Regions from separate parts of the Bradyrhizobium sp. SYSU BS000235 genome, predicted to be linked through region 1. Evidence: predicted binding sites of a transcription regulator. Region 1 holds the regulator's gene; each other region holds the start of a gene.
What was found. The regulator PhoB, encoded in region 1, activates phosphate uptake and scavenging genes when phosphate is short. The targets are predictions, from matches to a motif close to TGTCATNNANCTGTCAT.
Positions count from the first base shown of each region.

Region 1 (8,112 bases):
CGCACTAGGTTCATATTTTTGCTAGTGTCCCTTAGGTTCTGACATTCGTAAACGAGCTAGCCGCAAGCTGATACGAATGTCAGAACTGGGACACTAGCTCCGCAATTGCGGTTGCGACGGCATCCCTTATGCCCGGATCGTAAAGGGAATGCCCGGCCGCATCGACAATACGCAAGCTTGCATCAGGCCACACCGCTGCCAACGCGTGCGCGGTGTTGGGCGGGCACAAAAGATCATAGCGCCCCTGCACGATGAGCCCGGGAATGCCTTTCAGTTTGCCTGCATTTGATAAAAGTTGTCCCGGCTGCATGAAGCAGTCGTTGCGGAAGTAATGCGCTTCCATGAATGGCGTCGACGGTAATGCGCGAGAACTGTTGTTAACCGAATCGAGATCGAGCCGCGCTTTCGCTGGCTTGAGGTCGGAAAGAATCCGCTCCGTGTCATGCCAAGCGCGGGCTGCCGGTCCATGAATTGCGCGATCGGGGTCAAGAATGCGGCGCCAGTAGGCATCAAGCGGCTGATCGCGCTCGTCCGGTGCAAGCAAGCTGAGAAAATCATCGTTCAAGGCGGGATAGAACCGGCGCAATCCGCCGGTGAAAGTCCATTCCAGCTCAGCGCGCGTGCCGAGGAAAGTTGCCCGCAATACGATACCGCTGACGCGGTCTGGATGTGCTTGAGCGTAGGCAAGCGCCAATGTTGCGCCCCAAGACCCGCCAATAACAAGCCAGCGCTCGATACCCAGCATCTCACGGATTGCTTCCATATCCGCGATCAGATGAGGAAGCGTATTTGCGTCGCGCGATCCCCTGGGGCGGCTTCGACCCGCGCCCCGCTGATCAAACAGCACGGCATGAAAACGTTGCGGATCGAACAGCTTTCGGTGGTCCGGCTGGCAACCACTTCCCGGCCCGCCATGCAGATACACGGCCGGAATTCCATCGACGCGGCCGACGGTCTCGACGTAGATTTCGTGACCATCACCGACCGGCAGATGCCTCGTCGTCAGGGGAGCAAATGGATCAGCCTGTTTGCCGGACGGCACTGCCTCTCCGGCGTCAGCTGCCATGGACATCTTCCGTTTCCAGCGTGCCGCCGGCGAAGTTACGATAGATAAACCGGCGATTATCCTCCGCGGACTCCGTCAACGCCGCCTTGAAAATTTCCTCGTGAACCGGAGACAGTGCGCAGGCCGGATCGGTGTTGCCGGCATTTCCAGTCAACGCAAAAGCCTGACAGCGGCAGCCACCGTAGTCGATCTCCTTGTACGCGCAGCTCTGGCAGGGTTCGGGCATCCAGCCCGTGCCGCGGTAGCGATTAAAGGCCTCGGAGTTCTGCCAGATCCAGGCCACCGAATGATCGCGGACGGACTCAAAATGCAGGCCCGTAATCGTCTCGGCCGCATGGCAAGGGAGCACCTTGCCCGACGGCGAAATATTGAAGAACTGCCGCCCCCAGCCGCCCATACACTTCTTCGGTCTTAGCGCATAGTAGTCCGGCACCACATAGTCGATGGCGAGAATGCCCTTCAGCCTTTCCTGCGCTTCCTCGACAACCCGTGAAGTCTCTTCGATCTGCTCCATGGTCGGCATCAATGCGGCGCGATTTTTCAACGCCCAGCCGTAGTATTGGACGTTGGCGACCTCCAGCCGATCAGCATCGAGATCGACCGCCATCTGGATGATTTCGGGAAGCTGAAACAGGTTTTGGCGGTGCATCACCGCATTGACCGTCAGCGGCAGGCCAAGCTGCCTCGCCCATCCCGCAGCCTCGATCTTTTTCGCATGTGCGTTCTTCAGCCCAGCAACACGATCAGCAACGACGTGTTCGCTGCCCTGAAAACTGATCTGGACGTGCGACAATCCGGCATCCGCCAGCGCTGCGAGCTTGTCTTTCGTCAACAGCACGGCAGACGTAATCAGGTTGGAATAAAGCCCAACGTCCGTTGCGTGCTGAATCAGCTCGGCCAGGTCTTTCCGCGCCGTCGGCTCACCGCCGGAAAAATGGATTTGCAACACCCCGATCTGGGCAAGTTCGCTCAGAACTCGCTTCCACTCCTCGGTCGAAAGCTCACCGGCGTTGCGTTCAAGCTCGACGGGATTGGAGCAATAAGGGCATTGCAACGGACAGCGGTGCGTAATTTCCGCCAAAACAGCCAGCGGAATGCCAAAGGTCTCCGCCTGCGACCTGCGCGTCTCCAGGACCGCCAATCCGTCAGCAGGATCGGCGTGGACGGGGCTCGCGTCGGTCAGCGTCGGACTCATGATTTTGTGTCCTGTGCTTCGGCCAAAAATCCCTTCTCCGCAAGGTCCTTCAACATGGCGATCACATCGGTGGCGATCAGCACACGATCAGCAACATACTTTTCCGCCAGCGTATCAATGATTGCATCGACACTCCGAACGCCATCGCACAGCTGGAGGATCTCGACCGCAATGTCGTCGGGAGCCAGCACGCGCTCCGGGACCAGGATCACCCATCGCTGCCGTGTCTCATCGAAACGCAGCTTCGCGTGCCGGGCCAGCACCGGGTGACTACCTTCAGTTATGTCGATCAGACGATTTCGCAATGGCTTCAATCCTGTTCCGGCACAAAGGCCCCCGGCGGTATGTGGCCGTCGACATAGGCGTGATAGAGCGCATCGAGCTGAACCCACAGCACATTGGTCTTGAAGATGAGTGCATTGCAAACCGCCTCACGCTGTTCCGGCGTGGTTGCATGCACCTTGACGAAATCGAGCGCGAAATTGGCGTCACGCGGGGCCTGTTCCAGGCGCCGCTTGAAGTAGCTCATGATGTTCGGATTGACGAAATCGTAGTGCGCGAGCATTCCGGAAATGCGCTCTTCATGGAGGTTCGGCGCGAACAATTCGGTCAGCGACGATGCGATCGCTTCAAGCGGTGTCTTGTCCCGGACGAAATGGACATAGGCGTCCACCGCGAAACGCGTTGCCGGAAGAATCCCCTCGGCCGACTCCACATAATTGCTGTCGAGGCCAAGCCCTTCGGTCAGCTTGAGCCAGCGTTCGATACCGCCTTCGGTGCCGAAATTGCCGTCGTGATCCTCGATCCGATGCCGCCATTCCAGGCGGATATTGCGGTCGCGAAAACGGGACAGGACCACGGCGTCCTTGATGGGAATGGAGCTCTGATAATAGTAGCGATTGAGCGCCCAGGCCTGCACCTGCCCCTTGTTGAGCTTGCCGCCGTGCAGCAACCGGTGAAACGGATGCAGGTTGTGATAGCGCGTTTCACCAATGTGCCGCAGCGCAGCCTCCAGGTCTTCCGCGCTGGCGAGTGGTGTTCCTTTTGCTAACGAAAAGGCTGTTGTCGTTCTCAAACGATAATCTCCATCCCGTCCGAGGGAATGACCCATCCGGCCTGCTCGATCTGCACGCGCTCCGCAGTCTCGGGCAGCAGCGCCAGATTGGAATTGTTGATGTGAAGAAAAACCTTACGGGCGATCCCGAGGCCGGCAAGCGCTGCGATTGCCCCATCCGCGCCTGACATGGCCATGTGTCCCATCCGCTGCCCTGTCTTGCTGCCAAGTCCTGCGGCGATCAGTTCATCATCGCGCCAGACCGTTCCGTCGAAAAACACCAGAGGCGCGTCTTTCAGACGCATCTTCAGCTCTGGGGTCATGGCGGCGCAAGCGGCAAGAAAAAAGAAGTATTGGCCACTCCGCTTGTCCGCAATCCGCAGCCCCACGGTGTCGCCCGCCTCATCGTCCACCGCAGGTGCAGCAGCGTCTTCAAGATACCAGGCACGTTTACCAGGAACGAGGAATGGCAAAACTTCCAACCCCGACGGCGAGCCGTTCGCCAACTTGGGCTCGAACGTGGCATCGAATTCGATCGGTTCGCGACGCACCCGCTCCGCACTCAGAACATTGAAGATGCTGTTGTCCCTCAGCGTCGCAAGAACGCGTTGGTGAGCGTAGATGGTAAATGGCCAACCCTCACGCAGGGACAGCAACCCCGCGACGGCGTCGACCTCGCCATTGGTCAGGATGACGCCTGCGATCGGGCTATGGCGTAATTGATCCGGCTTTGGATGAAGTTGCGGGGTCGCGATCACCTGTTGGCGCAGGTCAGGTGAAGCATTGATCAGAAACCAGTGTTTGTGGTCAGCGCTGACCGCTATCGATGCCTGCGTGGCTCGCAAGTCCGGCCGCTCAAGACGTGTGATTCGGCAGACCTCACAGTTGCAGTTCCATTGCGGGACGCCGCCACCAGCCGCCACCCCGAGAACGACAACGCGCAACATCAAAACGCCTCCGGCAATCCCGGTTCGCGGAATCCAGACCCAGACACAAACAAGGCCGGCTGCGAAAGAACTTCACCCATTGGGCGAGCCCTTACGCAAACCGGACCAATTGTCTTTTAAACTGAAGAAATTTGCAGACTTACTTGCGCGCCGCGCAGGCGTACATGTTGATTTCCATGCCAACCGGCACTTCAACAATCTTTGGAGCTTTCCAGGCCATTTTGGTTCTCCTTCCCAATTCAATCCTGCGACTGGGTTTCGCTGCCCCGTCGAGAGTCAGGTTAACACGGAGATGACCAAATGCGAGGTGCAATTTTGCCCTTCATTGGCACAAAATTGTTATTCGCCCTACCCAGGATTGCAAAGCAACATCAGACAAATGCTGCTCTGCAATAATTTTATCGAGATCACTCAGCCTTGGCGAAGCGATCATCCAGGGCGTAGCCCGCTCCGCGAACGGTGCGGATGGGATCCTGCTCCCGGCCAAGGTTCAGGAGCTTCCTGAGCCGGCCGATATGAACGTCCACGGTGCGCTCATCGATATAGATGTCGCGTCCCCAAACGCCGTCGAGCAATTGCTCCCGGCTGAAAACACGTCCCGGATGTTCCAGGAAGAACTCCAGAAGACGGTATTCGGTGGGCCCCAGATCAATCGGGCGGCCGGAACGGGCCACACGGCGCCGATCGCGGTCCAACTCGATATCGCCGAAAGCCAAAACCGTGGCGAGACGCTCCGGGCTGGCCCGTCGCAGCAAGCCCTTCACCCGCGCCAGCAATTCCGGGACCGAGAACGGCTTGACGATGTAATCGTCAGCGCCCGTCGCGAGACCCCTCACCCGCTCGCTTTCCTCGCCACGCGCGGTCAGCATGATGATGGGGATCTGCTTCGTTTCAGGCCTTGCCCTTAGACGACGGCAAAGCTCGATCCCCGACAAACCAGGCAGCATCCAATCGAGCACGATCAGATCCGGAATATGCTCCTTGAGTCTGGTGTCGGCGTCGTCCCCGCGTGCAACGGTTTCGACATCGTAGCCTTCGGCATCCAGATTGTAGCGAAGCAGCGTCGTCAACGCTTCTTCATCCTCGACGACAAGAATTCGGGCGCTCATGTCCGATCCTTCAATTTATATCCTTCCAATCAGCTGCCTGAGACAGCCGTCGCAAAACTCGTCATATCGCCTTTGGGGCGCTGATCGAGCATCTGTTGTCCTTCGATCATGTAGAAGACCGTTTCGGCAATGTTGGTCGCATGGTCCCCGATCCGTTCGATGTTCTTGGCGCAGAACATCAAATGGATGCAGAAGCCGATATTGCGCGGATCTTCCATCATGTAAGTCAGCAGCTCGCGGAACAGCGAGGTGCAGATCGCGTCGACTTCTTCGTCGCCTTTCCAAACCGCCATGGCGGCCGGCAGGTCATGCGCGGCATAAGCGTCGAGCACCGACTTGACCTGAGACTGCACCAGGTCGGTCATATGCTCGAGACCACGGATCAGCTTCAACGGATGGAAATCGCTGTCGAGTGCAGCAACGCGCTTGCCGATATTCTTCGACAAATCGCCCATGCGCTCCAGGTCGGTCGCAACCCGCAGCGAGCCGACGATCTCGCGAAGGTCGACAGCCATTGGCTGACGGCGAGCGATCGTCAATACTGCACGCTCTTCGATGGCATGCTGCAACTTGTCGATATCGAGATCAGCGGCGACCACGCGCTTGCCCAGCGCGACGTCCCGACGGATCAGAGCATCGACGGAATCCACGATCTGACGTTCCGCCAGACCACCCATCTCTGCAACGAGCCGATTAAGCTCCTGGAGATCTTCGTCGAACGCCTTGGCGGTATGATCTGTTCCCATAATAATTCTCCACGCGGTAAGCGTCAGCCGAAACGGCCGGTGATGTAGTCTTGCGTCCGCCGATCCGTCGGCGACGTAAAGATCTTGTTTGTTTCATCGAACTCGATGAGCTGGCCGAGATACATGAACGCCGTCTTGTCGGACACGCGCGCCGCCTGCTGCATGTTATGCGTAACGATCGCGATCGTGTAATTTTCCTTCAGTTCCTGGATCAGTTCTTCGACCTTTGCAGTGGAAATCGGGTCAAGCGCCGAGCAAGGCTCGTCGAACAAGATCACTTCCGGCCGCACGGCGACCGTTCGCGCGATACACAGGCGCTGCTGCTGGCCGCCCGAAAGGCTCAGGCCGCTCGCATTCAGCTTGTCCTTCACTTCATTCCAGAGCGCACCGCCACGCAGCGCAGTCTCAACGCGCCCGTCCATTTCCGACTTCGATATCTTTTCATAAAGACGGATGCCGAATGCGATGTTTTCATAGATGGTCATCGGGAACGGCGTCGGCTTCTGAAACACCATGCCGATCCGAGCACGCAGCAGATTCAGATCGAGCTTCGGGTCCAGGATGTTGGTGTTGTCCAGCATGAGCTGTCCCACCGCGCGCTGACCCGGGTAGAGATCATACATCCGGTTGAAGATACGCAACAACGTCGACTTGCCGCATCCCGACGGTCCGATGAACGCGGTCACCCGGTTCTCGCCCAGCGTCAGGTTGATATTCTTGAGCGCGTGATGCTCGCCGTAATAGAAATTCAGGTCGCGCACCGTCACTTTTGGACGCGCGTCGGGCACCGCCATCATAGATGGAGCCGGGTTTGTGGAATGACTGGTGGACACAGAAAGCTCGCTCATTTTGCTGTCCTCTCGGCGACAAGAATGCGTGCGCCAATGTTAAGGGCAAGTACGGTCAACGTGATGATCAATGCGCCACTCCACGCGAGTTCTTTCCAGTACGCATAGGGGCTTTGGACGAAGTTGTTGATGGTCACCGGCAGGTTGGCCATCGTCTTGGTCAGATCGAGGCTGAAGAACTGGTTGCTGAGTGCCGTGAACAGCAGCGGCGCAGTTTCACCCGCGACACGTGCGGTCGCAAGCAGGATGCCGGTAATCAGACCAGAGCGTGCGGCACGATATGCGATACGCTTGATCACGAGGGACCGTGGCAAGCCCAGCGCCGAAGCAGCTTCGCGAAGCTGGCTCGGCACCAGCCGCAACATGTCTTCCGTCGTGCGCAGCACAACCGGAATGACAATCACGGCGAGAGCCAGCGTACCGGCAAGCGCGGAGAACCCACCCATCGGCACAACGACCGCGCCATAGATGAACAAACCGATGATGATCGAAGGCGCACTCAGCAGAATGTCGTTGATGAACCGGATCACCGAGGTGAGTTTGTCGTGCTTGCCGTATTCGGCGAGATAAGTCCCAGCAAACAGTCCAATCGGAGCACCGATACCGACACCCAACACGGTCATGATGAGCGAGCCGACGATGGCGTTCAGCAGTCCGCCCTCAGTAGAACCCGGGGGCGGCGTATTTTCAGTAAAGAGCTGAAGTGAGAGGCCCGCAAGGCCGTTATAAAACAGAGTGAACAAGATCAGAGCCAGCCAGGTGACGCCGAACAGAGCGGCTCCCAGGCACAAAAATCTGACGATGATGTCCGAGCGGCGGCGGGATGCGTAAATCGGGTTCATGAGTTTAGCCTCCCGCCTTCTTCTCAAGGCGCATCAGCATCAAGCGAGCTCCAGCGAGCACGAAGAACGTCAGAACGAACAGCAGCAAGCCAAGCAACATGAGGCCTGATTGATGCAACCCGTCGCTTTCAGCGAATTCGCTCGCGATCGCCGCCGAAATCGTCGTTCCAGGAGCGAAGATAGAAGACGAAATGCGGAACGAGTTACCGATAATAAACGTCACGGCCATCGTCTCGCCAAGCGCGCGTCCGAGCGCCAGCATGACGCCGCCGATCACACCGACACGGGTGTATGGAATGACGACG
Region 1 is NZ_JBMHJM010000001.1:100,093-108,204, forward strand. Features, by position in the region: gene pip (prolyl aminopeptidase) at 80-1,066, opposite strand; gene pqqE (pyrroloquinoline quinone biosynthesis protein PqqE) at 1,056-2,261, opposite strand; gene pqqD (pyrroloquinoline quinone biosynthesis peptide chaperone PqqD) at 2,258-2,566, opposite strand; gene pqqC (pyrroloquinoline-quinone synthase PqqC) at 2,572-3,336, opposite strand; gene pqqB (pyrroloquinoline quinone biosynthesis protein PqqB) at 3,333-4,262, opposite strand; gene pqqA (pyrroloquinoline quinone precursor peptide PqqA) at 4,402-4,482, opposite strand; gene phoB (phosphate regulon transcriptional regulator PhoB) at 4,670-5,371, opposite strand; gene phoU (phosphate signaling complex protein PhoU) at 5,401-6,117, opposite strand; gene pstB (phosphate ABC transporter ATP-binding protein PstB) at 6,141-6,965, opposite strand; gene pstA (phosphate ABC transporter permease PstA) at 6,962-7,807, opposite strand; gene pstC (phosphate ABC transporter permease subunit PstC) at 7,812-8,112, opposite strand, start outside.

Region 2 (8,112 bases), on a different contig from region 1:
GATGGGGACTCAGTGGTCACTGCAATGTCGGTCATGGTGGCGAGCGTGTGGCAAAGAAACGCGGCAGGATCAAGGAAGATTCAGAACTCCATGCACTTGCATCTTGTTCCTCTCCCTGTATATTTGGGATGCGAGGACGACCTCGACATCACCGACATCTGCAGGGACGGCCCTGCCATGAAAGGATACCTCCATGGCATGGGGAATACTGTTCATCGCCGGATTGATGGAAATCGGCTGGGCGATCGGCCTCAAATATACTGACGGTTTTACGCGTCTGGTGCCCTCGGCGCTGACCCTGGTCAGCATGGTCGCCAGCGTCGTCCTGCTCGGCCTGTCGCTCAAGACACTCCCGGTCGGCACGGCCTATGCGGTTTGGACCGGCATTGGCACCGTGGGAACCGCCCTGCTGGGCATCTGGCTGCTCGGCGAACCCGCCACCGCCATCCGTCTCGCCTATATCGGCTTGATCATCGCCGGCATCATCGGGCTGAAACTCGTCTCCTGACGCAATCAGTGGACGAACAACGAGACGGCATAGAACGTTGCGCCCGCGACGAGCGCCGATGCTGGGATCGTGAAGATCCAGGCAATCACGATGGAGCCGGCCACGTTCCAGCGCACGGCCGACACGCGACGGGCGGCACCGACACCAACGATGGCGCCCGTAATGGTATGCGTGGTCGACACCGGCACACCAAGGAACGTCGCCATGAACAGCGTGGCGGCGCCGCCGGTCTCCGCACAAAAGCCCTGCATCGGCGTCAGCTTGGTGATGCGCAAGCCCATGGTGCGGACGATCTTCCAACCGCCCATCAAAGTGCCCAGCGCCATGGCAGCCTGACAGGACAGCACCACCCAGAACGGCACGCTGAACTCGGTTCCAAGGTAGCCTTGCGAGTACAGCAGGACCGCAATGATGCCCATGGTCTTCTGGGCATCGTTGCCGCCGTGCCCCAGCGAATACAGCGAGGCTGAAGCAAACTGCAGAATTCGGAACGCGCGATCGACCGCAAACGGCGTCGAGCGGACCGAGGCCCATGACACGATCGCCGTCAACAACAATGCGAGCAGAAACCCGACGAGCGGCGACAGCACGATGGCGAGCAGCGCCTTCGATAACCCGCTCCACACGGCAACCGAAATTCCGGCCTTGGCGACACCTGCCCCCAACAACCCACCGATCAGCGCATGCGAACTGCTCGACGGCAGGCCAAGGGCCCACGTGACAATGTTCCATACGATGGCGCCGCTCAACGCGGCAAAGATCACCTGTGAGTCAATGACTTCGGGGTGAATGATGCCCGTACCGATCGTCTGTGCGACGTGAAGGCCGAACACGGCAAATGCAATGAAATTGAAGAAGGCGGCCCATGCCACCGCGTATTGCGGTCGCAGCACACGGGTGGACACGATGGTCGCGATCGAGTTGGCAGCGTCATGCAGTCCGTTGAGAAAATCGAACACCAGCGCGACAGCGATCAGCCCTACCAGGACCGGAAAAGCCAGCGAAGCATCCACGGCCTAGACCTGCTCGATTACAATGCTGTTGATCTCGTTCGCCACGTCGTCGAACCGATCCGCCACCTTTTCGAGGTGCTTGTAGATTTCAGTGCCGACGACAAAGTCCATGGCGCTGCCATCCCGATGTTTGAGGAACAGCTCCCTGAGACCAATGTCGTTCAGATCGTCGACGCGGCCCTCGAGCCGGGTAATTTCCTCGGTCAGCGCCGTGAGGGTCACGACATTCTCGCCCATCGACTGCATCAACGGAATGCAACGGCCCACAAGCGTCGCGCATTGGACCAGGATGGTTCCGATCTCGCGCATCGGCGGTTCAAACGTCCGCACCTCGAACAGGATCACAGCCTTCGCCGTCTGCTGCATCTGGTCGATGGCATCATCCATCGCCGTGATCAGGTTCTTGATATCGCCGCGGTCGAACGGCGTGATGAAGGTGCGCCGAACGGCCATCAGCACCTCGCGGGTGACCTGATCGGCATCGTTTTCGAACTGGCTGACACGCTGGCAATACACCGGGGTTTCCTCGCCCCCGCGCATCATTTCCTCGAGCGCTTCTGCCCCCTTCAGCACCGCCTGTGAATGCTTGGCAAACAGGTCAAAGAACCTCTCCTCCTTCGGCAAGAGAGCACGAAACCAGCCAAGCATGATCATTCTCCGGAAGGACAGACGTCATCTATCTGTCACAAACCGCTTCGCACGCCAACTGATGCCGCCCAAGATATCTTGGGCGGTCATCCACTGGTTTGTGCGACCGAGAAAGCTCTATAAATCAGTCGATTACAGCGACCGCTTGAAGAAATGGGCGATTTCGCCGATGACACCGCGGCGGAAGGTCAGCACGCAGATGACGAAGATCGCGCCCTGAATCACCTGCACCCACTGGCCGAAGCCGGCCAGATACTGCTGCATGGCGATGATGACAAAAGCCCCGACCACCGGCCCGAACACGGTGCCGAGGCCGCCCACCAGGGTCATCAGCACCACCTCGCCCGACATGCTCCAGTGCACGTCCGTCAGCGAGGCGTTCTGCGCCACGAACACCTTCACGGCACCGGCCAGGCCCGCCAGCGTGCCCGACAGGATGAAGGCCAACAGCTTGTACTGGTCGGTCTTGTAGCCGAGCGAGATCGCCCGCTGCTCGTTCTCGCGGATCGACTTCAGCACCTCGCCGAACGGCGAATTGATGGTGCGGTGGATCAGCAGGAAGGCCGCCAGGAAGATCGCCAGCACGACGTAATAGAGCGTGATCGGCTTCGACAAGTCGAAAAGGCCGAGCATGATGCCTTGCGGAATGCCCTGAATGCCGTCTTCGCCGTGGGTGAATGGGGTTTGCAGGTAGATGAAGTAGATCAGCTGCGACAGCGCCAGCGTGATCATCGCAAAATAGATGCCCTGACGCCGGATCGCGATCAGTCCCGTCACCACGCTCATGGCGGCAGCCGCCAGCATGCCGAACAGGATGCCGAATTCCGGGCGGAAGCCCCACTCCTTCACCGCATGCGCCGTGGCGTAGCCGGCGGTGCCGAGGAACATGGCGTGGCCGAACGACAGCAGGCCGCCATAGCCGATCAGCAGGTTGAAGGCACAGGCGAACAGCGCAAAGCACAGCGCCTGCATCACGAAGTACGGGTAAATCGGGGTCAGCGGCACGGCGGCCAGCAGCACCGCCATGATGACGAACGCGATCATTTCGTCGCTGGTGGAACGCCCCGTTGCAGGAACGGCATTGTCAGTGATTGTCGCCATATTAGTTTGCCCGTCCCGTCAGTCCCGTTGGCTTCACCAGCAGCACCAGCACCATCAAAACGAACACAACGGTGTTGGAAGCTTCCGGATAAAAATACTTGGTCAATCCCTCGATCACGCCGAGCGCAAATCCGGTGATGATCGATCCCATGATCGAACCCATGCCGCCGATCACCACCACCGCGAACACGACGATGATGAGGTCGGCGCCCATCAGCGGACGCACCTGGTTGATCGGAGCCGAGAGTACCCCGGCCAATGCGGCAAGGCCGACACCCAGCCCATAGGTCAGGGTGATCATGCGCGGCACGTTGATGCCGAAGGCGCGCACCAAAGTGGGATTTTCAGTGGCCGCGCGCAGGTAGGCGCCGAGCCGGGTACGCTCGATCAGATACCAGGTCGCCACGCAGATCACGAGCGAGAAGATCACCACCCAGCCACGATAGATCGGCAGATACATGAAGCCGAGATTGACACCGCCCTTAAGCAGATCCGGGATCGCATACGGCAGACCGGATGAGCCGAAATAGTTCTGGAACACGCCCTGGATGATGAGCGCGAGGCCGAAGGTCAGCAGCAGGCCGTACAGGTGATCAAGCCCGGTCAGCCACTGCAGCATGGTGCGCTCGAGCAGAATGCCGAATCCGCCGACAATGACCGGCGCAAGGATCAGCGCCCACCAGTAGTTAATCCCGCCATAGGTCAGCAGGAAGTACGCACAGAACGCTCCCATCATGTAGAGCGCGCCATGCGCGAAATTGATGATGTTGAGCATGCCGAAAATCACGGCAAGCCCAAGACTGAGCAGCGCGTAAAAGGAGCCATTGATCAGTCCGACCAAAAGCTGGGCGTAGAGAGCTTGCATCGTATTCGGTCTTTCGCGCTCAGTTTGACATGGTAGCGAGAGATGCCCGGCGGCGACGCCGGGCATCTCAAATTACGTCATTACTTCTTCAGCAACGGGCACGAGCTCTTGTCGAGCGGCGTGAAAACCTGATCTGCCGGAATGGTGGCGACCAGCTTGTAGTAATCCCACGGTCCCTTGGACTCGGAAGGCTTCTTGACTTCGAACAGATACGCCGGATGGATCTTGCGACCGTTCGGCTGGATCGAGCCCTTACCGAACAGCGGATCGTCCGTCGGCATGGCCTTCATCGCGGCGACGATCTTGGCGCCGTCATGCGAATTGCCACCCTGAGCGGCGAGCACCTTGAGATAGTGCGTCACGGCCGAGTAGACGCCGGCATGAACCATGGTCGGCATCGCGTGGTTCTTCATGCGCTCCGCGAAGCGCTTGCTGAACGCGCGGGTCTGGTCATTCATATCCCAGTAGAAGGTCTCGGTCAGGTTCAGCCCCTGCGCCGTGTTCAGGCCAAGCGCATGGATATCGCTGATGAAGACCAGAAGACCGGCGAGCTTCTGACCACCGGCGACAATGCCGAATTCTGCGGCCTGCTTGATCGCGTTGGTCGTGTCGCCACCCGCGTTGGCAAGGCCGATGACCTTCGCTTTTGAGGCCTGCGCCTGCAGCAGGAAGGACGAGAAGTCGGAGGTGTTCAGCGGATGCTTGACGGAGCCGAGGACCTTACCGCCCGCTTCCTTGATGACGGCAGACGTATCACGCTCGAGCGCCGCGCCGAACGCATAGTCCGCAGTCAGGAAGAACCAGGTGTCGCCTCCCGCCTTGGTCATCGCACCGCCAGTGCCATGCGCAAGGTTATAGGTGTCGTAAGTCCAGTGAATGGTGTTGGGCGTGCATTGGGCATTCGTGAGATCGGAAGTCCCTGCTCCCGAATTCAGGAAGACCTTGTTCTTTTCCTTGGTCAGGTTGCTGACAGCCAACGCCACGCCGGAATTCGGCACGTCGACAATGACGTCGACCTTGTCCACGTCATACCACTGGCGCGCGACGTTGACGCCGACATCCGGCTTGTTCTGGTGATCGCCGGAAACGACCTCGATATTCCAACCCTTCTTGGTCAGGCCGGAATCCTCAACGGCCATTTGCGCCGCGATTGTCGAACCTGGACCACCCACGTCGGCATACAAGCTCGACTGATCGCTGAGCGAGCCAATCTTGACGTTCTTGTCCATGGTTTGCGCCGAGGCGCCAGTGGCCATACCCAACACCAGAGCGGTGCCGAGCAACAGCGCAGAAACACGTTTATTCATAATTCCTCCATCGACTTATTTAACTCGCTCCTGAACCATTCCTCGCGGCCCACGAACGAGAGCGCTTATTAAACTTCCACCTTCAGCCCCGGCGGCGGTGAGACCGTCGGGGAAATTCAGCTACATCTTCAGCAGCGGACAGGAACTCTTCTCAAGCGGAGTGAACGCCTGGTCAGCCGGAATAGTCGCAACCAGCTTGTAATAGTCCCACGGCCCCTTCGACTCCGAGGGCTTTTTTACTTCAAAAAGGTAAGCCGGGTGAAGCTTGCGACCGTTCGGCTGGATGGTTCCCTTGCCGAAGATGATATCATCGGTCGGGGTCGCCTTCATCTTCTCTACGACCTTCAAGCCGTCATGAGAATTTCCGCCCATCGCATCCAGCACCTTGAAGTAGTGGATGAGGGACGAATACACCCCCGCCTGCACAGTCGTCGGCATGCTCTTATTCTTCGAACGCTCCTGGAAGCGCTTGGAGAACCCCCGGGTGTTGTCGTTCAGATCCCAGTAGAAGGTCTCGGTAAAGCTCAGACCGTTTGCAACGTTCAGCCCGAGCGCATGCACATCGGAAATGAACATCAACAGCCCGGCGAGCTTTTGCCCGCCCTTCACAATTCCGAATTCTGACGCCTGCTTGATGGCGTTGATGGTGTCGCCGCCAGCGTTTGCAAGGCCGATCACTTTTGCCTTCGAGGCTTGAGCCTGCAGGAGGAAGGAAGAGAAATCGGAAGTGTTGAGAGGGTGCCGGACGCTGCCGATGTTCTTTCCACCCATCGCGGTCACGGCGTTGGTGGTGTCGCGCTCCAGCGCCGAACCGAAAGCGTAGTCAGCGGTCAGAAAGAACCAGGTGTCTCCGCCGCTCCTGACCATGGCGGAGCCCGTGCCATTGGCGAGTTGATACGTGTCGTAAGCCCAATGAATGGTGTTGGGCGAACATTGAGAGTTGGAGAGATCGGACGTCCCAGAACCCGAGTTCAGATAGACGCCGTTCTTTTCCTTCACCACATTATTGACGGCGAGGCCGACAGACGATGTCGGCACATCAACGATGACATCGACCTTGTCGCGATCGAACCACTGACGGGCAATATTCACGCCGACATCGGGTTTGTGAAGATGATCGCCGACAACAATGTCGATCTTCCATCCCTTCGCAAGCAGGCCTGAATCTTCGACAGCCATTTGCGCGGCAAGCGTCGAACCCGGCCCGGTGACGTCGGCATACAAACCCGACTGGTCGTTCAGCACACCGATCTTTGCGACCTTGTCCAGCGCGAAGGCCGCCTGCCCCGCACCGAACACCAAGGCAGCGCTCATCATCAAAGTCGAAACTGTTCTTTTCATGAGTTCCTCCCTTTGCTTGTGATTGAGCGATTTCTTGTTAAATCTCGATCGCTTTCTCTCGTGTCCCTACACGCCGAGATAGGTGTGCAGCTTGTCCATGTTGGCCTGGAGCTCGGAGTTCGAGAATGCGTCAATGATCTTGCCGTGCTCCACGATGTAGAAGCGGTCCGCCAGCGTCGACGCAAACCGGAAGTTCTGCTCCACCAGCAAAATGGTGAAGCCTTCCGACTTCAGGCGAGAGATCATACGCCCGATCTGCTGGATGATCACCGGCGCCAGACCTTCGGTCGGCTCGTCGAGCATCAAAAAGCGCGCCCCGGTGCGCAGAATGCGGGCAATCGCCAACATCTGCTGCTCGCCGCCGGACAGCTTGGTGCCCTGGCTGTTCAGCCGTTCCTTGAGGTTTGGAAACAGCTCAAAGATTTGCTCGATCGACATGCCCCCGCTGCGGATGGTGGGCGGCAACATCAGGTTTTCCTTGACGTCGAGGCTGGAGAAAATGCCGCGCTCTTCCGGACAGAACGCCACGCCGAGCCGCGCGATCCGCTCCGCCGGCAAGCGGATCAGGTCCTTGCCCTCGAACATCACCGAGCCGGTGCGCTTGGCAAGAATCCCCATCACCGACTTCAGTGTCGTGGTCTTGCCGGCGCCGTTGCGGCCGAGCAACGTCACCACCTCGCCCGGACGGACATCGAAATTGATGCCGTGCAGAATGTGCGATTCGCCGTACCAGGCCTCTAAGTTCTTGACGGACAGCACAGGAGTTGCCGCGTTACTCATGGCCAGCTCCCAGATAGGCTTCCTTGACCCGCGGGTCCTTGGTCAGCGTGGCGTAATTGCCTTCCGCAAGCACCTTGCCACGCGTCAGCACCGTGATGGTGTCCGACAGATTGGCCACCACATTCAGATTATGTTCGACCATCAGGATGGTGTACTTCGCCGAAATGCGCTTAATCAGCGCCGCCACCTTGTCGATGTCTTCGTGGCCCATGCCAGCCATCGGCTCGTCGAGCAGCATCATCTCCGGATCGAGCGCCAAGGTGGTGGCAATTTCCAGCGCGCGCTTGCGGCCATAGGCCATCTCCACCGCGGGCGTGTTGGCAAACTCACTCAAGCCGACATCGTTGAGCAGTTCGCGCGCCCGGTCATTGAAGCGGTTGAGCACCGCTTTCGAGCGCCAGAAATCGAACGAGCTGCCGTGCTGGCGCTGCAACGCCACGCGCACGTTCTCCAGCGCCGTGAGGTGCGGAAACACCGCCGAGATCTGAAACGAGCGCACCAGGCCCAGCCGCGCCACATCGGCCGGCGCCATCGCGGTGATGTCCTGGC
Region 2 is NZ_JBMHJM010000002.1:247,634-255,745, forward strand. Features, by position in the region: gene ACP0KA_RS26470 (peptide chain release factor 3) at 1-35, opposite strand, end outside; gene sugE (quaternary ammonium compound efflux SMR transporter SugE) at 194-508, shown strand; gene ACP0KA_RS26480 (anion permease) at 514-1,521, opposite strand; gene ACP0KA_RS26485 (DUF47 domain-containing protein) at 1,525-2,169, opposite strand; gene ACP0KA_RS26490 (branched-chain amino acid ABC transporter permease) at 2,302-3,270, opposite strand; gene ACP0KA_RS26495 (branched-chain amino acid ABC transporter permease) at 3,272-4,135, opposite strand; gene ACP0KA_RS26500 (ABC transporter substrate-binding protein) at 4,216-5,442, opposite strand; gene ACP0KA_RS26505 (ABC transporter substrate-binding protein) at 5,563-6,783, opposite strand; gene ACP0KA_RS26510 (ABC transporter ATP-binding protein) at 6,850-7,563, opposite strand; gene ACP0KA_RS26515 (ABC transporter ATP-binding protein) at 7,556-8,112, opposite strand, start outside.
Region 2: the regulator PhoB is predicted to act here: its motif matches at 2,192-2,208, upstream of ACP0KA_RS26485 (DUF47 domain-containing protein).

Region 3 (8,112 bases), 3.8 Mb from region 1:
GTCCTGCGCTCTCAGTTGGAAGATTTTCGGCAACGAGATAAGGCATGCTGATGTCCTCATGCAGCCCGAACGGGAGAGGGCGATTTGCCTCGCTCTCCGAGCGGGACGAAGGTCAGATTCTCCGGGCCGACATAATTGGCCGATGGACGAATGATCTTGTTGTCCATGCGTTGTTCGATCACATGCGCGGTCCAGCCGGACGTGCGCGAGATCACGAACAGCGGCGTAAACATCGCCGTCGGAACGCTCATGGCATGGTAAGACACTGCACTGAACCAATCGAGGTTGGCAAACATCCTCTTGCTCTCGGCCATGACGGCCTCGATACGGTCTGCGATCTCGAACATCTTCATCGATCCGCGCTCCCGCGACAGGCGGCGCGCGACGTCCTTGATCACCTTGTTGCGCGGATCAGCGATCGTATAGACAGGATGACCGAAGCCGATGATCACCTCCTTGGCTGCGATCCGGCGGAGAATGTCCTGTTGTGCGTCATCGGCGTCGGCGTAGCGCTTCTGGATTTCGAACGCGACTTCATTGGCGCCGCCGTGCTTTGGGCCGCGCAGCGCCCCGATGGCGCCTGCGATGGCGGAATACATGTCGGACCCGGTTCCTGCGATCGAGCGTGCCGTGAAGGTCGAGGCGTTGAACTCGTGCTCGGCGTAGAGGATTAGCGAGGTGTGCATCGCGCGTTCGTGAGACGCGGACGGTGCGTGGCCGTGAAGCAGATGGAGGAAGTGTCCACCGATGGACTCATCATCCGTTTCCACCTCGATCCGGCGGCCATGATGGGCGAAGTGGTGCCAATACAGCAGCATCGAGCCCAATGAGGCCATCAGCCGGTCGGCAATGTCGCGCGCGCCGGGATGATTGTGATCATGTGCTTCTGGAAGAACGCAGCCAAGGGTCGAGACGCCGCTGCGCATGACATCCATCGGATGCGCTGCCGCCGGCAGCGCTTCCAGGGCGGCTCGTACCGCGCTGGGCAATCCGCGAAGAGATTTAAGTTTGGCCTTATAAGCTGCGAGCTCCGCAGCCGTCGGCAAGGTGCCGTGCACCAGAAGGTGTGCGATCTCCTCGAATTCGCAAGTTTCGGCGACATCAAGGATGTCGTAACCGCGATAGTGCAGGTCATTGCCGCTACGCCCGACCGTGCACAGCGCCGTGTTGCCCGCGACAACGCCGGACAACGCAACGGACTTTTTCGGTGCGGGCTTCGTCGCTTGCGTGGTTTCGTGAGCCATGACGTTCTCCCTTATTCAGCCGCGACGGATGTGCCGTGACGTGAAGCCGGCCAATCGAAGATGCCGTGCGTGGCGTGGCTGCCGAGTTGCTTGGTGTTCACGGTGAAGGTGAGTTCGGTGAGTTCGCCCGCTTTCAGCGACGTCAGCCGCCCGACGGTCGCAATGAAGCGATCCTGCTCCGACGGAGCGATGATGCCGTTCGACAATGTGCGGAATTTCTTGACGTAGTCCGGTCGCTTGAAGGGACGGGCGCCAAGCGGATGGGCGTCCGCCACTGCGAGTTCATCGCTGATCGTCGAGCCGCCCTTGAGTGTTACAATGACACGGCCGCCGAATGCTTTTTCTCTTGGATCGTGGCTGTGATAGCGGCGCGTCCATTCCGGATCTTCGACGGTGGAAATCTTGTTCCACAGCGCCACAGTACTCGCACGGTTGGCGCGCTCCGGCGCATAGGACTTTTCGTGGTGCCAGCCACCGTCTTCCAGCGCGACGGCAAAGATGTACATGATGGAGTGATCGAGGGTTTCGCGGCTTGCCTTCGGGTCCATCTTCTGCGGATCGTTGGCGCCGGTGCCGATCACATAATGTGTGTGATGGCTGGTGTGGATCACGATGCTCTCGACCTTCGACAAATCGCCGATCTTCGGTCCCATGCGGCGCGCAAGGTCGATCAGCGCCTGGCTCTGATATTCCGCCGAGTGTTCCTTGGTGTAAGTGTCGAGAATGGCGCGCTTGGGCTCGCCCTGTTCAGGCAGCGGGACGGCATATTGCGCTTTCGGTCCCGACAGCAGCCAGGCGATGAAGCCGTCTTCGCCCTCCCAGGCAGGCGAGGGCGCGCCTTCGCCGCGCATCACGCGATCGACGGCTTCCACGGCCATCTTGCCCGCAAACGCCGGTGCGTAAGCCTTCCAGCTTGAAATCTCGCCTTTGCGCGACTGTCGCGTGGTGGTGGTGACATGCAGCGCCTGTTGCACTGCTTGATAGATCATCTCGGTCGGGAGACTGAGCAGTGTGCCGATGCCCGCCGCCGCAGACGGTCCGAGATGCGCGATGTGATCGATCTTGTGCTCGTGCAGGCAGATCCCTTTCACGAGATTGACCTGAATCTCGTATCCGGTCGCAAGGCCACGGACCAGCGCGGCGCCGTCAAGGCCGCAATGCTGCGCCACCGCGAGAATGGGTGGAATATTGTCGCCGGGATGCGAATAGTCGGCGGCAAGGAATGTGTCGTGGAAATCGAGTTCGCGGACGGCGACACCGTTGGCCCAGGCAGCCCACTCCGGCGAGATGCACTCGGATGCGGTGAGGCCAAACACGGTCGCGCCGGGCTGGAACGGATGCGCCAGCGCCTGCGCACGCGCGCTTCGCACCGGCCGACGCGCGAGTGACGCTGCCGCCACTGCGGCATTGTCGATGATGCGGTTGCCGATCATCTCGACCACATCCGCGTCCACCGCGACCGGATCGGCTGAGACTTCGGCAATCTTCCATGCGAGGTGGTCAGCGCGCTGAAGTTTCTCTGCGGATTTGTAAGTGCGGACGGCGTGCTGCTTCACGATGAGGCTTCCTTATCGGCTTATGCGGTTGGGCACTTGGGCGGACAGCGTGTCTCTGGCGGCGTGCGCTCGAGTTGGAACGCAGTTAAAGGCGTGTGACCCGGCCCCAAGCGTCTTGTCATTTCGTCAGAACTTCGCAATATCCGCATGAGCAACAGCTTGAAAATGGCTGAAATAGTGGATTTTTGCGAAGGGCTTCCAGTCGAATTGCAAAGTCTGCGAAGTTTGCAAAGCCGGAGAGAGCCGATGAAAAAGACCTTCATGGGTGTCCGCTTGAAGCGCCTGCGGGAGGAGCGGCGACTGACGCAGGCGGCGCTCGCGGCCAAACTCAACATCTCGCTCAGCTATCTCAATCAACTCGAGAACAATCAGCGTCCGTTGACACTGCCGGTGCTGCTTGCGTTGAACGCAGCGTTCGGCCTCGACGTGCAGTCGTTCTCGGAAGACGACGAGGCGCGGCTCGTTTCGGATCTGCGCGATGCGCTGGCCGATCCCGGATTGGGTGAAACGATTTCAACCGCCGAAATCCGCGAACTTGCCATCAACATGCCGGCGGTCGGGCGCGCTCTGCTCGTCCTGCATCGCAAATATCGCTTCACGTCCGAGCAAGTGGCGAGCCTTGCCGCAAGGCTGGGAGAGGATCGCCAGGCGGAAACCGTCACGCTGCCTTCGACGCCTTATGAGGAGGTTCGCGACTTCTTCTATGCGAGCCACAACTATTTCGACGCACTCGATGAAGCTGCGGAGGCGCTATCGACAAAGCTAGGCCTTGTGCCGGAAGCGATGGTTTCCACTCTTGCCGGTCATCTTGCGCGCGAGCACGGTGTGACGTTGGTGATGGAGGAAGCCTCCGCCGACGTACAGCGCCGGTTCGACAAGACGCTCAAGGTGCTGCGGCTGTCGCCGCGTCTGCGGCCCGGCCAGCAGGCGTTTCAACTGGCGACCCAGGTGGCGATGCTGGGTTTCGAGCGTGAGTTGCGCGAGCTGGTGGATGCCGCGCGCTTCAGCAACGCGGAGACGGAAGGCCTGGCGCGCATTGGTCTCGCCAACTATTTCGCCGGTGCGCTCATCATGCCTTATCGCAGGTTTCTCGCATCCGCCGAACGTGTGCGTTACGACATCGAGCTTCTCGGCCAGGAGTATCAAGTCGGCTTCGAGACTGTGTGCCACCGCCTGAGCACGCTGCAGCGGAATTCGGAGCGTGGCATCCCGTTCTTCTTCATTCGGGTGGACCGCGCCGGAAACATCTCGAAGCGTCAATCGGCCACTGACTTCCACTTCTCGCGCGTCGGCGGAACGTGCCCGCTGTGGAATGTCTATGAGGCATTCGCGAGCCCGGGCAAGATTCTTACGCAATTGGCGCAGATGCCGGATGGACGCACCTATCTCTGGATTGCCCGAACCGTCTCGCATCATCGCGGCGGCTATGGCTCGGCGGGCAAAACGTTTGCCGTCGCGCTTGGCTGCGACGTCCGTCACGCCGAGCGGATCGTCTATTCGCGCGGGCTCGATCTCAAGAGTCCCGACAGTCCGACGCCGATCGGCCTCGGATGCAAAGTATGCGAACGGTTTGAATGCTCGCAGCGCGCGTTTCCGCCGATCGGACGAACGCTTCAGGTGGATGAGACGCTGTCACGCTTTGCCCCGTACACGGCAGCGCGGGCGGCGGAGACGTGAAGTCGCGATCTGCCTGATGGTGCGATGATTATAGATTTATCGTTCGATCACGTTAACCCGATCGAAATGATAAGCATTGGCCGCACTGAAGAGCGCTTTCTCTGCCAAGGAACGAACATCGTCGCGGAGTATTTTCTCCGCAGGCAGGGACTTGGAATGCAAGACTACAAGATCAAACGAGCCGGTAACGAGTTTGTCGTCTATGTCGGTGACAGCCAAGTTCTCAAGTGCGCGAGCCGGCGTGAAGCGGAACATGCAATTCGCAATGCCAGCGGTGACGCGGCGCGTCGCTGGTATGTGCCGCCAGGTCTCGTGCGCGCGTTGAATTACTTCCGCAACGCGTCCCGCGATACAGACTAGGGTACATCCTCATAAATTGACTGTGATTGGCACCGCGTGATCGATGCCCGCGCCGTGATGTCCGCCTTGGAATATTTGCCCGGTGATATCTGCCCTGTGATGCCTGCATAGCCATCGCGCCGAAGCGACGCGATGAGGAGCGGTTTATCGAACAACCTCAAACTGGGCAATTATCTTCCCGGTGAGACGTCCTTCATAGCAGGACTGCACTGGTGGAATGCTCGGAAGAGCAGGGCGAAGTGCCTCGCTACACGGCAGATGGTTGTGAATTGATCGTAGTGCGATGTTGTATCGGGGCCACGCTTCGCTATCAAATCATTTTCGTCACCAGCGTGTCACGTCCAGATGTTTGCTAAGAGCACACACCCGTTAGGAGCCACTATGTACATCTACCGATTCGCTTCTGCCGCGATGCTCGCGGCAACAGCGCTCACGTCCGTCACTATCCAGCAAGCGCATGCACAATCTGCCGGCGGCGGCGATTCCGAGATCGCGCTTTTGAAACAGCAGGTCCGCCTGCTCGAGCAGAAGCTCGACAAAATCCAGCAGCAGACGTCGGCGAACACGACGGCCACAGCGAACGCCAAGGCTGAAGCAAGGGCTGAGGCGAAAGCCGAGGCGAAGGCGGCAGCCAAGGCTGCGGTTGCCAACGCCAATGCTGCCATGCCGAGGAAAGCGCCGATCGCGTATACCGGCGCGGTGGTGTCGATGCCGAACAACCGGCCGACCATCTGCACCGCGGACGGCGAGAATTGCGTCGGCATCACAGGCCGCCTGCACTGGGATGTTGGCGGTTACGACTTCCATCCCAACACCGCGAGCGGGCCGCAGCGGCTCGACTCGGGTGAGAATGTCCGTCGCGCTCGCATCGGCCTCGCCGGCAAATTCCTCAGCGACTGGAATTTCGCTCTGATCTACGACTTTGGTGGCACGTCTGATGGCTTTGGCGGTGCTGCGTCCGGATCTCTTCCAGGCGGCGGCACGTCGGGTATCGAAAACGCTTACCTGAGCTACACCGGCCTGAAGCCGTTCGGTGGCAAGATGGCGATCGAAGGCGGCATCATGGACATTCCTTGGACGCTCGATGAGGCCACGAGCTCCAACGACATTCTGTTCATGGAGCGTGCCTCATCCCAGGTGATCGCGGTCAATCTCGCCGCCGGCGATTTCCGCTCGACCTTCGGCACGCGTTGGTGGAATGACACCTTCTGGGTGGGCGGCTATGTCACCGGCCCGACCACAGGCTCTGTCCACACGGCGGCCGTTACGGCACCAAGCTCCACCGAACAGTATGGTGCAGTGGTCCGCGCCGCAGGTCAGCTCGTGAGTGGCAACAATTATTCGTTGCACGTCGGTGCCAACGCCGAATGGCTGATCCAACCGCCGCGTAACATTGCGACGGGAGGGCAGACGGTGACATTCAGCGATCGTCCGGAGCTGCGCATCGATCCGACCACGCTGATCAACACTGGCGCGATCGCCAACGCCTCCGGCGCGCAGGTTTACGGTGCCGAAGCGGCTGCCACCTACGGCTCGCTGTTCTTCCAGGGCGAGTACTACTGGTACAATGTCGATCGCGAGGCCTCGACCGGTTTGCCGCCAATCGGTGCGCCGAGCCTGCAGTTCCAGGGCGGCTATGCGCAGGCGAGCTACGTGCTGACCGGCGAGACCCACACCTACAACGCGTCGACCGCCTCGTATAACGGCATCAAGCCGCGGGATCCGTTCTCGATCCATGGCGGCGGCTGGGGTGCCTGGGAAGTCGCGGGTCGTGTCTCGACCATCGATCTCAACGATAAGGTCGGAACAGCGCTCGGCGTCGCCGGCGGCCGACAGACCGTCTACACGGCGGGCCTGAACTGGTACGTCAACGGCAACCTCCGCTTCATGCTGGACTATCTGCACGGAGATGTCGCCAAGCAGGCGTCGCCGACGTCAACGGTGGATTCCGGTTCGACGTTCGACGCGGTTGCGATGCGCACCCAGTTCGCCTTCTAAGACTGTTGGTACAGCCGGTTTCGCTGTCTCCATTACATGCGGCAACCCAGAACAATCGTTCTGGGTTGCCGTTTGCTTATGCAGCGTCGCGAGATGTCGGCGAAATGTGCCGCGGCGTGTAGTCCCCTAGTACACCAAGAAAGGTGTTGGACACGAACGGCGTTCCGCTCTGATGCAACGCGTGTCCAATGCGGTCGTCACCGTGCTCTGGTTTAAGAACCTGGAGTTCGTCGTAGTCGCCTCCGTTCTGCGACCGGAATGCGATGGACTCAGCGGCCTCAATGTCCAGCAGGCGGCGGATATAGGCTTGCGCCATGCTTTCCACGGCGTCCGGCGTCGCCTTGTTGACCTCGTAGAACACTGCGGGCGGAACGACCGTGAGACCGGGATAGAACAACAGGCCGTGATGGATCGGCCAGAGCAGATCATCGATGTTGCCATTGACGCCGCGCGGGCCGTAGTGGGACATGCGGCCGCCGACGGTCATCGCCACCATGGCGCGCTTGCCCAGAAGAATGCCTTCGCCGAACCGTTTGCCCCATTGCGCGCCGCCATGGGGGCCGACACCGTAAGCGAAACCGTAGGCATAAACGCGGTCGAACCATCCCTTCATGATGGCGGGCATGCCGTACCACCAGAACGGAAACTGCAGCACCACGACATCGGCCCACAGCAGCTTCCGTTGTTCCTCGGCGATGTCGGTGGACTGGTTGCCGGCCGCGTAAGCTTCCTTCGATGCATAGCCGTAGTTAAGTGGCGCTCCCCGGTCGCGGACGGGGAAGTCATCGCCGTCGGCAACGGCCTTCCATCCCATCGCGTAGAGATCGGAGACGACGACGTCGTGCCCGGCGGCGGTCAGAGCCCCGACGGCGCGGTCCTTGAGATGGCCTGTGAGCGATTTCGGTTCCGGATGGGCATAGACGATCAGGTATTTCATGGTGTCCTCACGATCGGTTGGTCGCTGCACCGAAGGTGGGACCTTTTAGCCATCTATTGAAATTGTAAGATTATGGTGCTGGTATCCATGAAATGGATGACAAACGCCCCGACCTCAATTTGCTGCTTGCTCTCGACGCGCTGCTGTCGGAGCAGAACGTCACGCGCGCGGCCAAGCGCCTCAATCTCAGCCAGCCGGCGCTCAGCGCGCAACTGGCGCGGCTGCGCGATCTGTTCGGCGATCAGCTGTTCGTGCCGACTTCGCGCGGCGTGCTGCCGACCGCAGCTGCGGAGGAACTGCGCGAGCCGGTGCGGCGCGCACTGGAAGAAGCGAGAGGCGT
Region 3 is NZ_JBMHJM010000001.1:3,944,822-3,952,933, forward strand. Features, by position in the region: gene prpB (methylisocitrate lyase) at 1-46, opposite strand, end outside; gene prpC (bifunctional 2-methylcitrate synthase/citrate synthase) at 57-1,244, opposite strand; gene ACP0KA_RS18320 (MmgE/PrpD family protein) at 1,256-2,800, opposite strand; gene ACP0KA_RS18325 (short-chain fatty acyl-CoA regulator family protein) at 3,047-4,477, shown strand; gene ACP0KA_RS18330 (hypothetical protein) at 4,502-4,837, shown strand; gene ACP0KA_RS18335 (OprO/OprP family phosphate-selective porin) at 5,249-6,835, shown strand; gene ACP0KA_RS18340 (NAD(P)H-dependent oxidoreductase) at 6,912-7,772, opposite strand; gene ACP0KA_RS18345 (LysR family transcriptional regulator) at 7,865-8,112, shown strand, end outside.
Region 3: the regulator PhoB is predicted to act here: its motif matches at 5,160-5,176, upstream of ACP0KA_RS18335 (OprO/OprP family phosphate-selective porin).

Region 4 (8,112 bases), 4.3 Mb from region 1:
CACGCACTGAACTCGGTCTGCGCACCGACAAGTCGTATGCGCTCGATGGTGCAGTCCTCACGCTGCGCGGCCGTGCGGCATGGGCGCATGACTTCGATCCCGATCGTGCGGTCAGCGCAACCTTCCAGACGCTGCCCGGCGCCTCGTTCGTGGTGAACGGCGCGGCGCTTGCATCCGACTCCGCACTCACCACAGCTTCCGCCGAAGTGCGATGGATGAACGGCTGGTCCGTCGCCGCGACATTCGAAGGCGAGTTCTCCGACGTCACCCGCAGCTACGCGGGCAAGGGCGTGGTGCGTTACAATTGGTAAGACGTAAACATGATTGCCGCTAAACAAGTTTCAAAGATTGTGACCCGCCGTCATTCACTTTCAACGCAATCGCTGTTGAACAGCACCGCGCTCTTGCGCCTCTGCTGCGCCGGTGCGCTCGGGTTCACGCTTTCCGGCGCGCTGCTTGCGACGCCGGCATGGGCCGATTGCTCGCCCCAGGTGGCCGACGGCGTGACCGCGACCTGTACCGGCACCACCAGCAATCAAGGCGGCGGCGCACCCGGCACCAGCGCGGGCACTGACGGCTACGGTACTGGAGCTGAGACCGGTGTCACCGTCAACGTCAGCAGCGGCGCCGCCAACACGATCACTGGCGCCAATAATGGCATCAATCTCGGCGACGCGACGGTGATCAACGGTGCCGGCGCCAGCATCACCGGTGCCAAAGGAATCACCGCTAGTAGCGGCTTTGCCAATGTTACCAATTCCGGCACCATCAGCGGCACCGCGGGGGACGGCATTTCCGCCGCGACCGATGCGACGGTGATCAACACTGCCGGGGGCAGCATCACGAGTGGCGTCTTCGGAATTCACGCCACCTCGGGCTCTGCCGATGTCACTAATTCCGGCAGCATCGTCGGCACCGGCGGTTCCGGCATTGCCGCCAGCCTCAACGCAACGGTGACCAACAATGCCGGTGGCAGCATCACGGGTAATTTGGCAATTGGCACCAGCTCGGGTTTTATTAATCTCACCAATTCCGGCACCGTCACCGGCACCTTGTTTCAGGCCATTTCCGCCGCCACCGGCGCGACGGTGACGAACAACGCAGGCGCTAGCATCACAGGCGGCCAGTACGGAATCCAGGTTTTCTCGGGCTTTGCAGACATCACCAATGCCGGGATCATTACCGGCACCACCGACACCGCCATTTCGGCCAGCACTAACGCGACGGTGATCAACGCTGCTGGCGGCAGCATCACGGGTGCCGCCAGTGGAATTGTCGCCAGCTCGGGCGCTGCCAATGTCACCAATTCCGGGATCATTACCGGCAGCAGCGACATGGGCATTTTCGGCGCTACGAAGGCGACGGTGATCAACAATGCCGGCGGCAACATCACCGGCGGCAATTACGGCATCCTCTCCAGCACTGGCTCTGTCAGTGTCACCAATTCCGGCAGCATCACCAGCACGGCGGGCAGTTCCGCCGCCATTTTCGCCGGCACCGTTGCGACGGTGATCAATAACGCCGGCGGCAGCATCACAGGCGACACCTACGGAATCATCGCCAACGCAGGCTCTGCCAATGTCACCAATTCGGGCAGCATTACCGGCACCAACGGCTTCGGCATTAGGGCCGACACCAGTGCGATCGTGACCAACAATGCCGGCGGCAGCATCACGGGCGGTATTGCAATTGTCGGCCTCGGCGACGGTTCTTCGATCTTTAACGCCGGCACCATCAGCGGCGATGGCCGCGGGATCCGGTTCCTCGGTGGCGGGTCTTCGATCTTCAATGCGGGCACCATCAGTGGCGGCACTTCCTTTGCGATCCAGTTCAGCGGCACTGACAACACGCTCACGCTGGCGCAGGGCTCGGTCATCCACGGTGACGTGCAAGGCACCGGCAGCGATACGTTCCAGCTCGGCGGCACTGCTGCTGCGACGTTCGATGTCAGCGCACTTGGCGTGCTTGGTGGCACCGCGCAGTATCAGGGCTTCAGCACCTTCAACAAGATCGACAGCTCGGTCTGGACGCTGACCGGCACCAGCAGCTTTACCGGCGATGTGAACGTCAACGCCGGCACGCTGGTGGTGAACGGCGATCTGTCGGCGGCAGGCCCGCTGCTCGTGAATCCGGGTGGCACGTTGTCAGGCACCGGTACCGTCCCGTTCACGCTGCTCGATCACGACGCAACGCTCGCGCCGGGCCCACTCAACGACACCGGCACGCTGACCATCATGGATAGCCTGAGATTCTGCGACTGCAGCACGTATGCCGTGAAGGTGTCCGGTGCCAACAGTGACCGCGTCAACGTTGTCGCCGGAGGCTTCGGTCCCGGCGATGCCGATCTTGTTGGATTGGTGCGGGTGAGTTCGCCGACCGGAAACTATCGCTTCAACTCGGCCTATACAATCCTGACCACGCAAGGTGGATTGGGCGGCACGACATTCGACACGCTGGCAACGCCGAACGGCATCAGCGGCGTGCTCAGCTACACCAGCAATGACGTGTTGCTGACGCTGACCTCGCAGCTTGGGCAAATCGCAGGATTGAACGGCAATCAGCAAAAAGTCGCGACGGTGCTCGACACTGCTTTCAATGCGCCCGGTGGTAGCAGCGGCAGGCTCGGCGCGATCTTCGGCGATCACGTCGCGCAGAATCTGACGCAGGCCTCGGGCGAACTCGGCACGGCTTCGCAGCAGACGACGTATCAGGCCATGAATCTGTTCATGGGCTTGATGACCGATCCGTTCTCGGCGGGGCGCGGCGTCGCGCAAAATGGCCCGACGGCGTTCGCGGATGAGAGCGAGAGCTTGGCCTATGCGGGACGCGCGCAATCGAAGTCGCAGCGCGATGCGTTTGCGGCTTTCACCAAAGCACCACCGGCAGCCGCGTTCGCGCAGCGCTGGAACGTGTGGGCAGCGGGTTACGGCGGATCGCAGACCACCGATGGCAATGCCGTCACTGGTTCGAACAATACCACCAGCGCTGTTTATGGCGCTGCGGCCGGTGCGGACTACTGGTTCTCGCCGGATACCGTTGCAGGTTTCGCGCTTGCGGGCGGCGGCAGCAACTTCAGCGTCGTCAATGGTGGCTCGGGCCGTTCGGATATGTTCCAGGCCGGCGCGTTCGTGCGCCACAACTTCGATGCGACGTATCTCACAGCCGCAGTCGCCTATGGCTGGCAGGACGTCACCACCGATCGTTATCTGACTGTCGCTGGTGTCGATCATCTGCGTGCCAACTTCAACGCCAATGCCTACTCGGGCCGCCTTGAGTTGGGCCATCGCTTCCTGACACCATGGTTCGGTGGGCTTGGCGTCTCGCCGTATGCCGCTGCACAGATCACCGCATTCGAACTGCCGTCCTATGCCGAGCGCGCGATCAGCGGCGTTGGCACGTTTGCACTGAATTACGGTGGAGACACTACGACCGCGTCACGCACTGAGGTTGGTTTGCGTTCAGACAAATCTTATGCACTCGATGGCGCGGTTCTCACGCTGCGCGGCCGCGCGGCGTGGGCGCATGACTTCAATCCGGATCGTGCGATTGGCGCGACATTCCAGACGCTGCCCGGCGCATCGTTCGTCGTGAACGGCGCGGCGCTCGCATCCGACTCCGCACTCACGACGGCCTCCGCCGAAGTGCGCTGGATGAATGGCTGGTCCGTTGCCGCGACGTTTGAGGGTGAATTCTCTGATGTGACGCGCAGCTACGCCGGCAAGGGCGTGGTGCGCTACAATTGGTGAGGCTGCCGCGGAATCGCTGCCGCTTCTTGATCTGACATCTGAAGACAGCAGGTCAGGAGAAGAGGGGCTGCGTTGCGGCACAAAGGTTACCGGCCGGCCAAAAGCTTTGGAAAGAATGGCCAGCCGGTCCTGAGAGTCATCCGCTGTGATCAGGGTCTAACATCCTGATCGCCGCATCCGACGAACAGCCAACCGGAAGCTTTTACGCACGTTCCAAAAAATCCCGGCCAGTTCTGCCTCGCACCGGCCGGGCAGTTTCGCGTGTCGCTTTTCCGCGTGGTCGGTCGTTTCACTTATTCCAGCCCTAGCTCGCGGCGAATCTCAGCCTCGCGTGCACGCTGCCGCCGCTTCGCGATCCGCTTGTCCGTAAACGGAAAGCCGGACTCCTTGGCTTTGATCTGCACAGACGTCGCCGTTCGCCTGAGACGAGCCGCGGCTCGTAGCGAAGAAGCTCCGGCCTCGACGAGCTTTCGCAGTTCTTCAACGTGCTCGGATGTCCAGCTTCGATTGGTCAGATGAGATCTCATTCGATTTTTCCATGGGGGGCTGCAGTTCTGTCGAGCTGATCCAGCCTTCCATCACGGCTGAACTTTCGAGCCCCTCGGCTTGCCGCAACAAGCCATCCCGCGCGCGCCCCCGCGGAAGCGTGTCTGCTTCAATTCGAAGCTGTGCAGCCAGGCTGCGTAATTGAGCTTGGTACGTTGATTGGATTCTGGTCATTGGACTGCTCCGCTGTGCGAGACAGGCGGGAGCACGATCGGTCTCTCTGTTACCGGCGCCCTTGAGGTTCGTGCCGGCAATGGCCGATGATGCGCCTTAATCCCTTCGGCGACTACTCAAAAGATTCTTTGAGGCGCCGGAACAAACGTATCTGGCTGGTTGAGCATCCTCTCGATTGCGCGGTGAAGAATAGATCACAGGCGTTGACCCGCTTCACTGCTTTAGCGGTCCCCGCCGGAAATCTCGCTATGTCATCTCCATGAGATCGTCTGGTCACAGACTTTGCGCATGTTGTGTGATGCGTGCCTGAAACGATCATGACATCGGCTTGGCATGGTGAGGCGTGGAGTGCGGCCTACGTGCCTGCGTTCGAGCCACTTGGAACTAATCGAGCGGAATTCGACGTAGTTGCCATAGAGCGCGGGCTGCAGCGGGCACGTCCCGGTTATCTCTCCAGCAAGAGTCCGGTCGCAGCGATAAACGCGAGAAAATGACGATCGTCATCTGAATCTCGAGAAGATGGGCCTTGTCGACAAGCGAGCTCGCCGCGTGGATCTATGTCCAAGCGCTATTGTCCAAGCTTTATTTGTCCAAAAGTCATTGCCAAGGCGTGTTGCGATGCCGCGTTGCGACTTCTCGTTGCTCCCGGGCGCGATGGTGTCGTCCAAGAATTCGCGCTTGCAACGAATAGAGCATCGTAATGCGACATAAAGAGACGAATCTCGTCTTTGGAAGCCCGGTGTCTTTTTTCTGAAATCAAAGCTTCGCAATTCGCAGCGAAGAATACCAGGCGCCGTCGATCATCAACGGCATGCGGGCGCTGGGTCCTCGCAGTCAAAGCGATTTCGTCGCGCGCAAGTCTATGTCCAGGAGTCTTGCTGAGGCGGTTGCCGGGGTTATTGCCAAGCCTGTCGCCAAGACTCGCTGTGATGTCGCGCGGCCGATTCTCGTTGCTCTGAAGCGCGCCGGCCTCTTCGAAAAGATGCGCTTGCTGTGAGCGGATTATCGTAATGCGACATGTTGACACATGACCGTCATTGCCGCCGGTTAGAAACGCGCCGCGCTAAGCCCATCTCTTTTCGAGGACCAGATGAAAAAGATTCTCCTGTCCACCGTCGCGATCATTGCTGTCGCGGCTGGAGTCAGCGGCTCGCTTGCCGCAAAAAATGATACCCAGGTCAGCCCGCAGAACGCGGCCAAGACCGCGACGCCAATCAAGCATCTCGTCGTGATCTTCGGCGAGAACCGCTCGTACGATCATTATTTTGGCACTTACCCGCATGCGACCAATCCGCAGGGCGAGCCGGCCTTCCAGGGCGCTGCGAACACGCCGAAGTCAAACAATTTCATCGCGAACCCGACGCTGCTGTCCATGAACGGCAATTCCTCGCCCGCGCTGAACGGCTCCGATGCCGCCAATCCGTTCCGCCTCGATCGCTCGCAGGCGAACACTCAGTCGCAGAACCATGCCTATACGGCTGAACAACAGGCCTACGACAACGGCAAAGCCGATCTCTTCCCGAAGTTTACCGGGCGTGGCACCAGCGGCAGCGCCGGCGCGTTCGGCACCAAGGGCCAGGTGATGGGCTACTTCGACGGTAACACCGTGACCGCGATGTGGAATTACGCGCAGAAGTTCGCGATGAGCGACAACGCGTACACCGACGGCTACGGTCCATCGACAAACGGTGCGATCAACGTGATCTCCGGCCAGACCAACGGCGTGCAGTTCATCGTCGGTTCGTCGCCGTCGAACGTCATCGCTGACGGAGCGGGCGGCCAGACGCTGATCGGCGACATCGATCCCGGTTTCGACGTCTGCTCGAGCAAGACGACCGCAGGCATCCTGACGGGCAAGAACATCGGCGACCTGCTGAACGCTGCGAACCTCACCTGGGGCTCGTTCATGGGCGGCTTCAGCCTCGTTGCTAAGAACGCAAACGGCACCACCGACTGTAAGCGCTCGACATTCAACGCTGTCACCGGCTCCAGCCCGGCTGACTACATTCCGCACCACGCCTGGTTCCAGTATTATGTGTCGACCGCCAATCCGACGCATGCTCGTCCGGGTTCGATCGAAGCTGTCGGTTACACCAAGCTGAACGGCGCCGTCGATCCGGCCAATCACGGCTACGATCTGCAAGACTTCTACGATGCAGTGAAGGCCGGCAACTTCCCGTCGGTCTCGTACATCAAGATGCCGGCTTACCAGGATGCCCACGCTGGCAACTCCGACCCGCTCAATGAACAGTTCGGAAACGTCGAGCTGATCAACTTCCTGCAGCAGCAGCCGGATTGGGAAAGCACCGCCGTCATCATCACCTACGATGACTCCGACGGATGGTACGATCACGCTTATGCCACCCCGACCACGGCGTCCTACGATGCAACTGCCGATCAGGTGAACGGCCCCGGACAGTGCGGCCGCGGCATCAATCAGCAGCCGCTGCCGATGGGCGTTAACGGCAAACCGGTGAACGGCCGCTGCGGTCCCGGCACCCGCGTGCCCTTCATCGTGATCTCGCCTTTCGCGAAGCAGAACTACATCAGCCACGCCCGCATTTCGCAGGCGTCCGTCGTCCGCTTCATCGAGGACAACTGGCTGAACGGTCGTCGTATCGGCGCCGGCTCGCTCGATGCCCAAGCCGGCTCGATCCTGGACATGTTCGACTTCCAGAACGGCAATGGCCACCGCGCCCCCGTGCTCACGCTCGATCCGTCGACCGGCGTTGAGACGGCGGCGGCGAACAACGGCCTCGCTCGCGGCCACTGATTGCAGCATGATGCAACACAGCCGCATCGTGTGGCTCCTTGGCGCCGGCCTTAGTCTGGCCGGCGCCGTCTTCGCCGCCGAACCTCAAGATTCGGTCGGCGAGAACCCACACCCGATCCAACTCGTCCGTCCTCACGCCGCGCCCTTGTCTGCGATGGCGCAGCTCGGCCAGAAGGTTTTTTACGACGCGAACCTGTCCTCTTCGGGCAAGCTGTCCTGCGCGTCGTGTCATAGCCCGGAGCATGCCTACGGTCCGCCGATAGACGGCCCGGCCATGTTCGGCGGCCCCACGCTGTCGCGCCAAGGCGCGCGCGCCGTTCCTTCGCTCACCTATCACGAGCGGGAGCCGAGCTTCAGCATCGGCCCTGAAGAGGAAGAGAACGACGAGCCGATGGCCTTGGCGCAGAAGGCTGCGATCGGTCAGAAGTCCAGGCGCGCGAGAAAGACCGCGACACAGACGGCACAATCCGCGGTCAACATCGTGCCGCAAGGCGGCCAGTTTTGGGACGGTCGCGCCGATACATTGCAGGCGCAGGCCAGCCTCCCGCTGCTCGATCCGCGCGAGATGGACGGCGGCAGTATCGAGCTGGTGGCGACGAAGCTGCGCGATTCAGCTTACGCGAAACGCTTCACCGAACTGTTCGGCGAGAGTGTTTTCAAGAGTCCGCAGCTGTTGGTCTCCGAGGCGATGTTTGCGGTTGCGCGTTACCAGATCGAAGAGCCGAGCTTCCATCCCTACACCAGCAAGTACGATTACTGGCTGGAAGGCAAGGCGCGCCTTAGCGCAAGCGAAATGCGCGGTTACAACTTGTTCAACGATCCGGACAAAGCGAACTGTGCCGGCTGCCACGTGAGCAAGCCGAGCAAGGACAA
Region 4 is NZ_JBMHJM010000001.1:4,363,156-4,371,267, forward strand. Features, by position in the region: gene ACP0KA_RS20390 (autotransporter domain-containing protein) at 1-311, shown strand, start outside; gene ACP0KA_RS20395 (autotransporter domain-containing protein) at 387-3,746, shown strand; gene ACP0KA_RS20400 (hypothetical protein) at 4,040-4,273, opposite strand; gene ACP0KA_RS20405 (phospholipase C) at 5,557-7,239, shown strand; gene ACP0KA_RS20410 (cytochrome-c peroxidase) at 7,247-8,112, shown strand, end outside.
Region 4: the regulator PhoB is predicted to act here: its motif matches at 5,488-5,504, upstream of ACP0KA_RS20405 (phospholipase C).